DNA from 3 places in the Bradyrhizobium australafricanum genome. Region 3 is predicted to be linked to each of the others. Evidence: predicted binding sites of a transcription regulator. Region 3 holds the regulator's gene; each other region holds the start of a gene.
What was found. Region 3 encodes PhoB, which activates phosphate uptake and scavenging genes when phosphate is short. Its sites were predicted from a motif close to TGTCATNNANCTGTCAT; they were not measured.
Positions count from the first base shown of each region.

Region 1: the regulator PhoB is predicted to act here: its motif matches at 1,902-1,918, upstream of J6525_RS28810 (RNA degradosome polyphosphate kinase).
Region 2: the regulator PhoB is predicted to act here: its motif matches at 1,987-2,003, upstream of ppk2 (polyphosphate kinase 2).

Region 1 is NZ_JAGKJL010000038.1:6,690-10,405, forward strand. Features, by position in the region: gene J6525_RS28810 (RNA degradosome polyphosphate kinase) at 1-1,828, opposite strand, end outside; gene J6525_RS28815 (P-loop NTPase family protein) at 1,961-2,638, opposite strand; gene J6525_RS28820 (CDP-alcohol phosphatidyltransferase family protein) at 2,727-3,269, opposite strand; gene purM (phosphoribosylformylglycinamidine cyclo-ligase) at 3,430-3,716, shown strand, end outside.
Region 2 is NZ_JAGKJL010000006.1:693-4,408, reverse strand. Features, by position in the region: gene J6525_RS07425 (transporter substrate-binding domain-containing protein) at 1-174, opposite strand, end outside; gene J6525_RS07420 (DUF6294 family protein) at 348-770, opposite strand; gene ppk2 (polyphosphate kinase 2) at 924-1,787, opposite strand; gene J6525_RS07410 (fumarylacetoacetate hydrolase family protein) at 2,080-3,252, shown strand.
Region 3 is NZ_JAGKJL010000048.1:41,166-44,881, forward strand. Features, by position in the region: gene J6525_RS32870 (GcrA family cell cycle regulator) at 172-684, shown strand; gene phoB (phosphate regulon transcriptional regulator PhoB) at 928-1,638, opposite strand; gene phoU (phosphate signaling complex protein PhoU) at 1,784-2,500, opposite strand; gene pstB (phosphate ABC transporter ATP-binding protein PstB) at 2,607-3,425, opposite strand; gene pstA (phosphate ABC transporter permease PstA) at 3,422-3,716, opposite strand, start outside.

The DNA.
Region 1 (3,716 bases), on a different contig from region 3:
GTTCCAGGAACCGGCCGATCACTGATTTGACGCGGATGTTCTCCGACAGTCCCGGCAGCCCCGGTCGCAGGCAGCAGATGCCGCGCACCACGAGCTCGACCGAGACGCCCGCCTGCGAGGCCTCGTACAGCGCGTCGATGATATCGGGGTCGACCAGCGCATTCATCTTCATCCAGACCGCGCCGGGCCGGCCGTGTTTGACGTGCGCGATCTCGCCATGGATGTGCTCGATGATCCGCTTGCGCAGCGTCAGCGGCGACACCGCCATCTTCTCGATGTCGCTCGGCTCGGCGTAGCCGGTGATGTAGTTGAAGACCCGCGCGACGTCGCGGCCGATGATCGGATCCGAAGTGAAGTAGGAGAGGTCGGTGTAGATGCGCGCGGTGACCGGGTGATAGTTGCCGGTGCCGGTGTGCACATAGGTCGTGAGATTGCCGCCCTCGCGGCGCACCACCATCGACAGCTTGGCATGCGTCTTCAATTCGATGAAGCCGTAGACCACCTGCACGCCGGCGCGTTCGAGGTCTCGGGCCCAGCGGATATTGGCTTCCTCGTCGAAGCGCGCCTTCAACTCGATCAGCGCGGTCACCGATTTGCCGGCTTCGGCGGCTTCCGCCAGCGCCCGCACGATCGGCGAGTTGTTCGAGGTGCGATAGAGCGTCTGCTTGATCGCGACCACGTCGGGATCGCGTGCTGCCTGCTGTAGAAACTGCACCACGACGTCGAAGGATTCGTAGGGGTGATGGACCACGAGGTCCTTCTGGCGAATGGCGGCGAAGATATCGCCGCCATGATCGCGCACCCGCTCGGGGTGGCGCGGCACATAGGGCGGGAATTCGAGGTCGGGGCGATTGAGGCGGGTGAGCTGCGACAGCTCGTTCATCGCCAGCACGCCGTCGACCAGGATCACTTCGTCGTCTGCTGCCGACAAGGCGTGCTGCACGAAGATGCGCAGCTCCTCTGGCATCGTGGCCTCGATCTCGAGCCGGATCACCGACCCGCGGCGGCGCCGCTTGAGCGCGGTCTCGAACAGGCGAACGAGGTCTTCGGCCTCTTCCTCGATTTCGAGTTCGGAGTCCCTGATGATGCGGAATGCGCCTTGGCCCTTGACAGTGTAGCCGGGGAACAGGCGGCCGATGAAGAGACCGGTGGCCTGCTCCAGCGTGATCAGCCGCGCCGGCGCGCCTTCCTTGGTGGAGGGGATGCGGATGAAGCGGTCGATCTTGCCGGGCATGCGGATCAGCGCGTTCATCGCCTTGCCGTCGGAGATCCGCGACAATTGCAGCGCCACCGTGAAGCCGAGATTCGGGATGAACGGGAAGGGATGCGCCGGGTCGATCGCCAGCGGCGTCAGCAGCGGGAAGATGCTGTGGAGGAAGTGATCCTCGATCCAGCTGCGCTCGGACTTGGTGACGTCGCGGCCGTCGACCAGCTGGATGCCGACCTTGGCCAGGATATCCCGCAGGTCGCTCCAGATCGCCTGCTGGTCGGAGGCGAGCTGCGAGACTGTCTTGTTGATCATCACGAGCTGATCGGCCGGCAGTAGGCCGTCCGGGCTGCGCTCGGTAATGCCCTCGCGGACCTGCGCCTTGATGCCGGCGACACGGACCATAAAGAACTCGTCGAGGTTATTCGCCGAAATCGACAGGAAGCGGACCCGCTCCAGCACGGGATGGCCGAGATTGACCGATTCCTCGAGCACCCGCCGGTTGAAGTGCAGCCAGGAGAGCTCCCGGTTAATGAAGCGCTCGGGGCTGGTCGCGATTGCGGGAATGGCGGGAAATTCCGCCTCTTTTTCTTTGATTTCAGTGGCTTGTACCGAGTCCATCAAGTGCTGGTCCAATTCAGGGCAGGGGCCAGGGCGGTCTAGCCGAGAGCCGCAGAGACCATGTGATATTGCGATGACGTTTCGATGACATTGATGTTCCGCTCGCCTGCGCCGTCAAGCCGCGGGGATGGATCAGGCATCGCGCAACAGCTCCGCCGCCAGCGCCCGCGTGACCGGACGGCCGAGCCGGAGTGCCTCGGTATCCAGGAGCTCGACCGCCTGCCGGACGGCAACGTAGGAACGCTCGATCCGGCTGCTCAGATAGCTGACCAGCGGCTCGTCCACGCTCATCTGGCGGTCGGCGCAGAACTTGACGATCAGGCCGCGGAACAGCTGGTCGTCCGGCGGCAGCAGCGTCACGGTCGGCACCGCGCGGAGCCGCGACCGCAGGTCGCGCAATTCGATCTCGAACGCCGAGGGCGGAATGCGCGCCGTGATCAGCACGTAGGCATCGTCCTGGCGCGCCAGATTCATCAGATGAAACATCGCGCGCTCGTCGAAATCCGACGGCCTCAGATCCTCGACCACCAGCGCACCGGTCGCAAGCGCGGTCGGCACCGTGTCGGCGGTCAGCGCATGCGCCGCGGTCGAGCGCGCACCGGCGGTCTCGGCCCAGATCGCGGCGAGGTGGCTTTTGCCGGAGCCGTCAGGCCCGACCAGCAGCATGATTCGGTTCGGCCAGTCCGGCCAGCCGTCGATCAGCGCCAGCGCCGCCTCATTGGCAGGGCCCTCGAGGAAATCGTCGCGGGTCAGCTTCTCCTCGTGCGGCAGGGCCAAGGCCAATTGACGAGGTTGAACGCTACTGGCCACGCAAGTCTCCGAACCACTTCATTTTAGCCATGCGCAAACGCGTCGCGTTTGTCGCGGGAAAACCGGCTTCTACTTTTCCGGATCCCGCCTACCGAGCTTCGATCGTGCTCATGTGCCGCACCCACTCCACGAGATAGAGGGACACCGAACCCAAAGTAAAGATCGTGACCAGGCCCATCAGGATCAGGTCGTAAGGGTGCGGCTGAAAGCCGAAGCCGAGCGAGGCCAGCACCAGCGCTGCGAACGCGACCTGCGCCACCGTGTTCAGCTTCGACACCATCAGCGGCTTCATCTCGACCGGCTTGTCGAACAACCATGACACAATCACGGCGGAGACGATCATGATGTCGCGCGACACCACGAGAATCACGATCCAGCGCGGCACCGCGCCCCAGATTCCGAGCGCGACATAGATCGACACCAGGAGCGCCTTGTCGGCGAGCGGATCGAGCAGGGCGCCGAGCTCGCTCGTCATGTTGAAGCGCTTGGCGAGGAAACCGTCGACCGCGTCCGAGACGCCGGCGATCACGAAGATCGCGAACGCAATCTCCATCTGGCTGGACACGATGGCCCAGACGATCACCGGCACCAGGATGATGCGGCCGAGGGTGATGATGTTCGGAATGCTCAACTTGGATCGCTTCCCGGCTAGAAGCCTGATTTTACTCGATATCCGGCTCTTTTGCGCAGCCGCCTTGTGTTATCTACATAGTATCGCGGCAGCAGCGCCGCGAGCCATTGCGCGGGGGCGGAATTCCTCGTAACCAGCCCCTGATCATCTGGAATTGGGCATGACCGAGCGCAAAAACGGGCTCACTTACGCGGATTCGGGTGTCGATATCGACGCCGGCAATCGACTGGTCGATCTGATCAAGCCGATGGTGCGGGCCACCGCGCGGCCTGGCGCGGACGCCGAGATCGGCGGTTTCGGCGGGCTGTTCGACCTCAAGGCCGCCGGCTTCAAGGATCCGGTCCTGGTGGCCGCGACCGATGGCGTCGGCACCAAGCTGAAGATCGCGATCGAGACCGGCATTCATGGCGGCATCGGCATCGATCTGGTCGCGATGTCGGTCAACGA
Region 2 (3,716 bases), on a different contig from region 3:
GATCCGCAGCACCTTGTTGGCCCGGATGCGATCCAGCGTGTTGTCGGCTGGCGTCTGCGCCGAGGCCGGCGTTGCCATCGCGGCCGCGAGCGCCGCGCCGCTGCCGATCCCGAGCGCATAGCGCAGCGCGTCGCGGCGATCTTCGGAGATTTTGATGTCGTCGGATTGAGTCAAGCGGGCCTCCCTGCACCAGATCGGGGGAAGCCTAGCGTCGGTATCCGGTGCCAGCAAGTGCGCGCGCCTGCACCATTGGTAGGCGAGGCGAGGGCGCGGTCGCCTACGTGCCGGACTTCACCTCTCCCGCTTGTGGGGGAGGTCGAATAAGCCGCGAACCGCGCCCTTAGGGGTTAGCAACGATAGGTCATGTTCGCCCCTGTGACCGAAGAAAAGAAAACGGCGGGGAAGCTCAGTTCGGCTACCCAATCGAGCACTTGGTTGTCTGTCTGGGTTTCTGGGCTTGAAAGGTGTGGAAATTGAAAAAGCACCGTCCCGTGAATGTCCAAAAGAACGAGACGATCGATAACCCAAACATCACCGTCGTCGGTCGAGAAAAATTTTGCCAGCAATTCTGCTGTTCCGTCAGAACGAAGCCTGAGAGTGGGGCCGTTGTTCAGGGTGCCGTTCAAGAAGCCGGACAGCTTGCAATCGCCGTAACGAATAGGCGCGCTCCAACTGAGGTCAAGGGTTTGGATAGCATGTGTCGCAACACCCTTATAGCTTTCTGGCTGGTCGGTCGCCGAGCTTTTGCTTTCAAGATGTTCTTTCAACATAGCGTACGCCTCCTTCTAGCCCGCGAATTGCGAGCAACCTCTGGTTTAGAGGGAGGGCGCAAAAGGACCAGTGAGCTGCCTCACAATCTACTATCGCGATTTAGTGATCCTCCCCCGTAAGCGGGGGAGGACAGAGCGTGCTCGTGCCCAGAATCAATATCGTCCGGGCACGTACATCTCCTGCGGGATCGGGCCGCGGTGATAGTCCGGGTTGCGCACGCGCGGCGGCAGCACCACCGGCTGGTGAGTGACCGCCTGATAGGGGATCTGGCTCAAGAGATGCGAGATGCAGTTGAGCCGGGCGCGCTTCTTGTCGACGGCGTCGACGATCCACCATGGCGAGTCGGGCAGGTGGGTGCGTTCCAGCATCGTTTCCTTGGCCTTGGTGTAGAGCTCCCAGCGGGTCCGCGCCTCGACGTCCATCGGGCTCAGCTTCCACTGCTTCAGCGGATCCTGGATCCGCATCGAGAAGCGGAACGCCTGTTCCTCGTCGGTGATCGAGAACCAGTATTTCAGGAGGACGGTGCCGGAGCGGATCAGCATGCGCTCGAACTCCGGCACCGAGTTGAAGAATTCCTCATACTGCTCGTCGCTGCAGAACCCCATCACCTTCTCGACGCCGGCGCGGTTGTACCAGCTGCGGTCGAACAGCACGATCTCGCCGCCGGCCGGCAGATGCGAGACATAGCGCTGGAAGTACCATTGCGTGCGCTCGCGCTCGTTGGGCGCCGGCAACGCCGCGATCCGGCAGACCCGTGGGTTGAGCCGCTGGGTGATGCGCTTGATCACGCCGCCCTTGCCGGCGGAATCGCGGCCCTCGAACAGCACGACGACCTTTTTCTTCTCGTGCTGCACCCAGTCCTGTAGCTTGACCAGTTCGCCCTGCAGCCGCAGCAATTCGCGGAAATAGAACTTGCGGTCGATCGACGGCCCGCCGGCGGCGCCGTCATGGTCGAGCTCGTCGAGCCTCATGTCGTCGAGCTCGAGCTCGAGTTCCTCGTCGAGGCTGTCGGCCATCTCCTGATGGATGCGGGCGCGCAAGGCTTCATCCCGCAAGGCTTCATCCCGCAAGGCTTCATCCCGCAAGGCTTCATCCCGCAAGGCTTCGTCGCGCAAGGCTTCATCCCGGGAGGCTTCGTCGGTGAGGGCGGAGGTCGTCATGAAGGTCCGTCTTTCAGTGTGTTAGATGGATCGGACGGCAGCATTGACGGGCGATGTTACCCCTCTATGACAATGCCGTGACCGCTGTTTCACGCCGCCGGGCGGACTGTGCTAACAAGCCGACAAAACCAAAAAGGGAGATGTGCCGATGATTTCGCTCACGCCAAAAGACGTCCTGCCGGAGGACGGCACCGCCGGCACGCTGGTCGGGCGGGTCTGGCTGCCGCAGGCCGGCGGGCCGGCTGTCGTCGCGGTGCGGGCAGACGGCGTGTTCGACGTCACGGCGCGGTTCCCGACGGTGAGCTCGCTCTGCGAGGAAGGCGATCCCGCGGCCGCGCTGCGCGCCACGCGCGGCGAGCGGATCGGCGATTTCGAGGCGATCCTTGCCAACACCCCGCCCGACGGCCGCGACAAGACCAGGCCGCATCTGCTGGCACCGGTCGATCTCCAGGTGCTGAAGGCCGCCGGCGTCACCTTCGCGATCTCGATGCTGGAGCGCGTGATCGAGGAGCGGGCGCGCGGCAATCCGTCCTCGGCGGACGCGATCCGCAAGGAGGTGGTGCGCCTGGTCGGCGACGATCTCTCCAAGCTGAAGCCCGGCTCCGAGCAGGCGATGAAACTGAAGCAGGTGCTGATCGATCAGAATGCCTGGAGCCAGTATCTCGAGGTCGGCATCGGTCCCGACGCCGAAGTGTTCACCAAGGCGCCGACGCTGTCCTCGGTCGGATCAGGCATGGATGCCGGGCTGCATCCGAAGTCGACCTGGAATAATCCGGAGCCGGAGGTCGTGCTTGTTGTCTCCGCCGCCGGCAAGATCGTCGGCGCCGCGCTGGGCAACGACGTCAATCTGCGCGACTTCGAGGGGCGCTCGGCGCTGTTGCTGTCGAAGGCCAAGGACAACAACGCTTCCTGCGCGATCGGTCCGCTGCTCCGGCTATTCGACCAGACCTTCTCGCTCGACGACGTCAGGAAGATGGATGTCGGCCTGACCGTGACTGGCGCAGACGGCTTCGTGCTCGAGGGCCATTCCTCGATCAGCAAGATCAGCCGCGATCCGACCGACCTGGTCGCCCAGACCATCGGCCCCGTGCATCAATATCCTGATGGATTTGCGCTGTTCCTCGGCACGATGTTCGCGCCGGTCAAGGACCGCGATGCCAAGGGCGAGGGTTTTACCCACAAGCGCGACGACATCGTGACCATCGCCGCGCCGCAGCTCGGCAAGCTGGTCAACCGGATGCGCAATAGCGACGAATGCGAGCCCTGGACCTTCGGCGTCGGTGCGCTGATGAAGAACCTCGCACAGCGCAAGGTGCTGTGAGGATCGGGACGGGACGGCGAGTCCACTACCTCGGCCGCTTCGTCGGCCGTGTGCGGCCTGTCGCGTGGCGGCAGGTCGGCGCCGGGTTGCGCCGACAATCCGGAGACGTTCAGCCGCCTCTCGCAGCGCGTTGAACGACGACGATGGTGACTGTGCCGAAGCGGCGGCGTTGTCGAACATGTTCAGAAACCTGCGCGGCAGATCGACCGTGTGGCGCAACTTCAGCGCGCTAAAACACGCGGAATTTGCCGCTTTTTCCTAGCTTTATGTGAACCAGTTCATCCTCGTTCGCGCCGGTCCACTCCAGCATATCGGCTCGACGCGAACAGAAGGAGTCGCGGACATGAGCGAGCAGCCATCAAACGGAATGCCCGATTGGCTCACCACCGATATGCTGGTCATTGCCGTATCACTGGCCATCATCGTGATTGGGATATGGATCGCGCCGTAGCCTGGTTGTCGCG
Region 3 (3,716 bases):
TCGTGCGGCGGTACTGGACCCTCTAAGTAGCCTTCGTGTCTCGCGTAAACGTTCGGGCGCAACACCGTGCCCGGCGAGGGCTAAGGGATTCTGGCCGCAGGGATATTTGTCCAGATTGGCTCGCAGCGCCGCTCCAATGATTGGCCGGCGCTGCGCGAAGGGAAGAATGCGATGACTGTATTGACCTGGTCCGACGATCGCGTCGAGCAGCTGAAGAAACTCTGGGAGTCCGGCCTGTCGGCCAGCCAGATCGCGGCGGAACTTGGCAATGTGACGCGAAACGCCGTGATCGGCAAAGTGCATCGGCTCGGCCTCTCCGGCCGCGCCAAGGCACCCTCCACGGCCGCGCCGCGGCAGCGCAAGGCTCGCCCGGCCCAGCACATGATGCGGGTGGCGCGTCCGGTCTCGCGCGGCAACACCGCGCTGGCGCACGCCTTCGAGGTCGAGATGGAGCCCGATCCGATCTCCTACGACAATGTGGTGCCGATGAGCCAGCGGCTCTCGCTGCTCGAGCTCAACGAGGCCACCTGTCATTGGCCGGTCGGCGATCCCTCGAGCCCGGAATTCTTCTTCTGCGGCGGCAAGGCGCTCGCCGGCCTGCCCTATTGCGCGCATCACTCGCGCGTCGCCTACCAGCCCGCCGCCGATCGCCGCCGGCCGTCGGCGAAACCGCAGATCAAGTGAGCACTCGGGAAAACGACGGAAAACCTCAAAAACAAATCCCCGCGAAAGCGGGGATTTTTTTTGTGTGATCCGTAGCCCGGCTATATCACCAGCGTCGTCCCGGCGCAGGCCGGGACCCATAACCACGAATGGGTGTTGTTAGAAAGCCGTCTGGCCGCGTGCCGATTGCGCTGGCCGCGGCGTATGGGTCCCGGCTTGCGCCGGGACGACGTAGTGTTGCGGTTTATGAATGCCGCATGGCCGTTACGGCTGCGGCTCGGCCTTGGCAAAGCGGTCGTCGAGCGCGTAGCCGGCGCCGCGCACGGTGCGGATCGGATCCTGCTCGCGGCCCGGATTGAGCAGCTTGCGCAAGCGGCCGATATGCACGTCAACGGTGCGCTCATCGATGTAGATGTCGCGGCCCCAGACGCTGTCGAGCAGTTGCTCGCGGCTGAACACGCGGCCGGGATGCTCGAGGAAGAATTCGAGCAGGCGATACTCGGTCGGCCCGAGATCGATCGGACGGCCCGAGCGCGCCACGCGGCGCTTCTCGCGGTCGAGCTCGATGTCGCCGTAGGTCAGCACGGTCGCAAGCCGCTCCGGGCTGGCGCGGCGCAACAGGCCCTTCACCCGCGCCAGCAACTCCGGCACCGAGAACGGCTTGACGATGTAATCGTCCGCGCCGGTGGCAAGCCCGCGCACGCGCTCGCTTTCCTCGCCGCGCGCGGTCAGCATGATGATCGGAAGCTGCTTGGTCTCGGGCCGCGCCCGCAGGCGGCGGCACAGTTCGATGCCGGACAGGCCCGGCAGCATCCAGTCCAGCACCACGAGGTCGGGAACGCGCTCCTTCAGCCTTGTATCCGCATCGTCGCCGCGCCCCACCGTCTCGACATCGTAGCCTTCCGCATCGAGATTGTAGCGCAACAGCGTCGTCAGCGCTTCCTCGTCTTCGACTACCAGAATGCGTGCGCTCATCGGTTTAAGTTCTTTCTCTGTGGTGATCCGTTGCCCAGACGCAAACCGAAACGCTTACTTCCTTGAGCATAGTCCCCGCGGAAACGATTTTTCGCGAGGATCATCCAGTTTCGCTCTTGCCGGTTCCGTGCTTGCCGATCATGCCTCAGTTGCCCGGCACCGTGGTGGCAAAAGTGGTCATGTCGCCCTTCGGGCGCTTGTCGGTGATCTGCTGGCCCTCGATCATGTAGAACACGGTCTCGGCGATATTGGTGGCGTGATCGCCGATCCGCTCGATGTTCTTGGCGCAGAACATCAGATGGATGCAGAACGAGATGTTGCGCGGATCTTCCATCATGTAGGTGAGCAGTTCGCGGAACAGCGAGGTGCAGATCGCATCGACCTCCTCGTCGCCCTTCCAGACGTTCATCGCCGCCGGCAGGTCGTGCGCGGCGTAGGCGTCGAGCACCGACTTGACCTGCGACAGCACGAGGTCGGTCATGTGCTCGAGGCCGCGGATCAACTTCAGCGGCTGGAAATCGCTCTCCAGCGCCGCGACGCGCTTGCCCATGTTCTTGGCGAGGTCGCCGATCCGCTCGAGGTCGGTGGCGACGCGCATCGCGCTGACGATCTCACGCAGGTCGATCGCCATCGGCTGGCGGCGGGCGATCGTCAGCACCGCCCGCTCTTCGATGTTGCGCTGCAGATTGTCGATCTCGATGTCGGCGGCGACCACGCGCTTGCCGAGCGCGACGTCGCGACGGATCAGCGCGTCGACCGACTCGGTAATCATCCGTTCGACCAGGCCGCCCATCTCGGCGACCAGGCGGGTCAACTCCTGCAGGTCGCTGTCGAATGCCTTGGCGGTATGTTCAGAAGCCATCGCTTGTCTCCCTCAACCATGATCCCGGGGATCATGGCTTCGTGTCCTGAATTTTAGCATGACCTGATCGGAAAACCGGTTTCCACTTTTCCGGATCATGCGCCGGTCAACCGAACCGGCCGGTGATGTAGTCCTGGGTGCGCCGATCGCTCGGTGAGGTGAAGATCTTGTTGGTGTCGTCGAACTCGATCAGCTCGCCGAGATACATGAAGGCGGTCTTGTCGGAGACGCGCGCCGCCTGCTGCATGTTGTGGGTGACGATCGCGATCGTGTAGTCCTCGGAGAGCTCCTGGATCAGTTCCTCGACCTTGGCGGTCGAGATCGGGTCGAGCGCCGAGCACGGCTCGTCGAACAGGATCACCTCGGGGCGCACCGCCACGGTGCGCGCGATGCACAGGCGCTGCTGCTGGCCGCCGGAGAGCGACAGGCCGGAGGCGTTCAGCTTGTCCTTGACCTCGTTCCACAGCGCGCCGCCGCGCAGCGCCTTCTCGACCCGGTCGTCCATCTCGGACTTCGATATCTTCTCATAGAGGCGGATGCCGAAGGCGATGTTCTCGTAGATCGTCATCGGGAACGGCGTCGGCTTCTGGAACACCATGCCGACCCGCGCGCGCAGCAAGTTGAGGTCGAGCTTGGGGTCGAGAATGTTGGTCTGGTCCAGCATCAGCTGGCCGACCGCACGCTGGCCCGGATAGAGGTCGTACATCCGGTTGAAGATGCGCAGCAGGGTCGACTTGCCGCAGCCGGACGGGCCGATGAACGCCGTGACGCGGTTGGTGCCGAGCGTCAGGTTGATGTTCTTCAGCGCGTGGTGCTCGCCGTAATAGAAGTTGAGATTGCGCACCGTGACTTTCGGCGGCGCTTCCGGCAGCGGAACCTGCGGAATGTGGCCTGCGGCAGTCGTGGAGACGGAAAGCTCGGTCATTTTGCGGCCCTTTCGGCACCAAGGATACGCGCGCCGATATTCAACGCGAGCACGGTGAATGTGATGAGCAGCGCACCGCTCCACGCCAGCTCTTTCCAGTAGGCGTAGGGGCTCTGCACGAAGTTATTGATGGTCACCGGCAGGTTGGCCATCGTCTTGGTCAGATCCAGGCTGAAGAACTGGTTCGACAGCGCGGTGAACAGCAGCGGCGCGGTCTCGCCGGCGACGCGGGCGGTCGCCAGCAGCACGCCGGTGATCAGCCCCGATCGCGCCGCACGATAAGCGATCCGC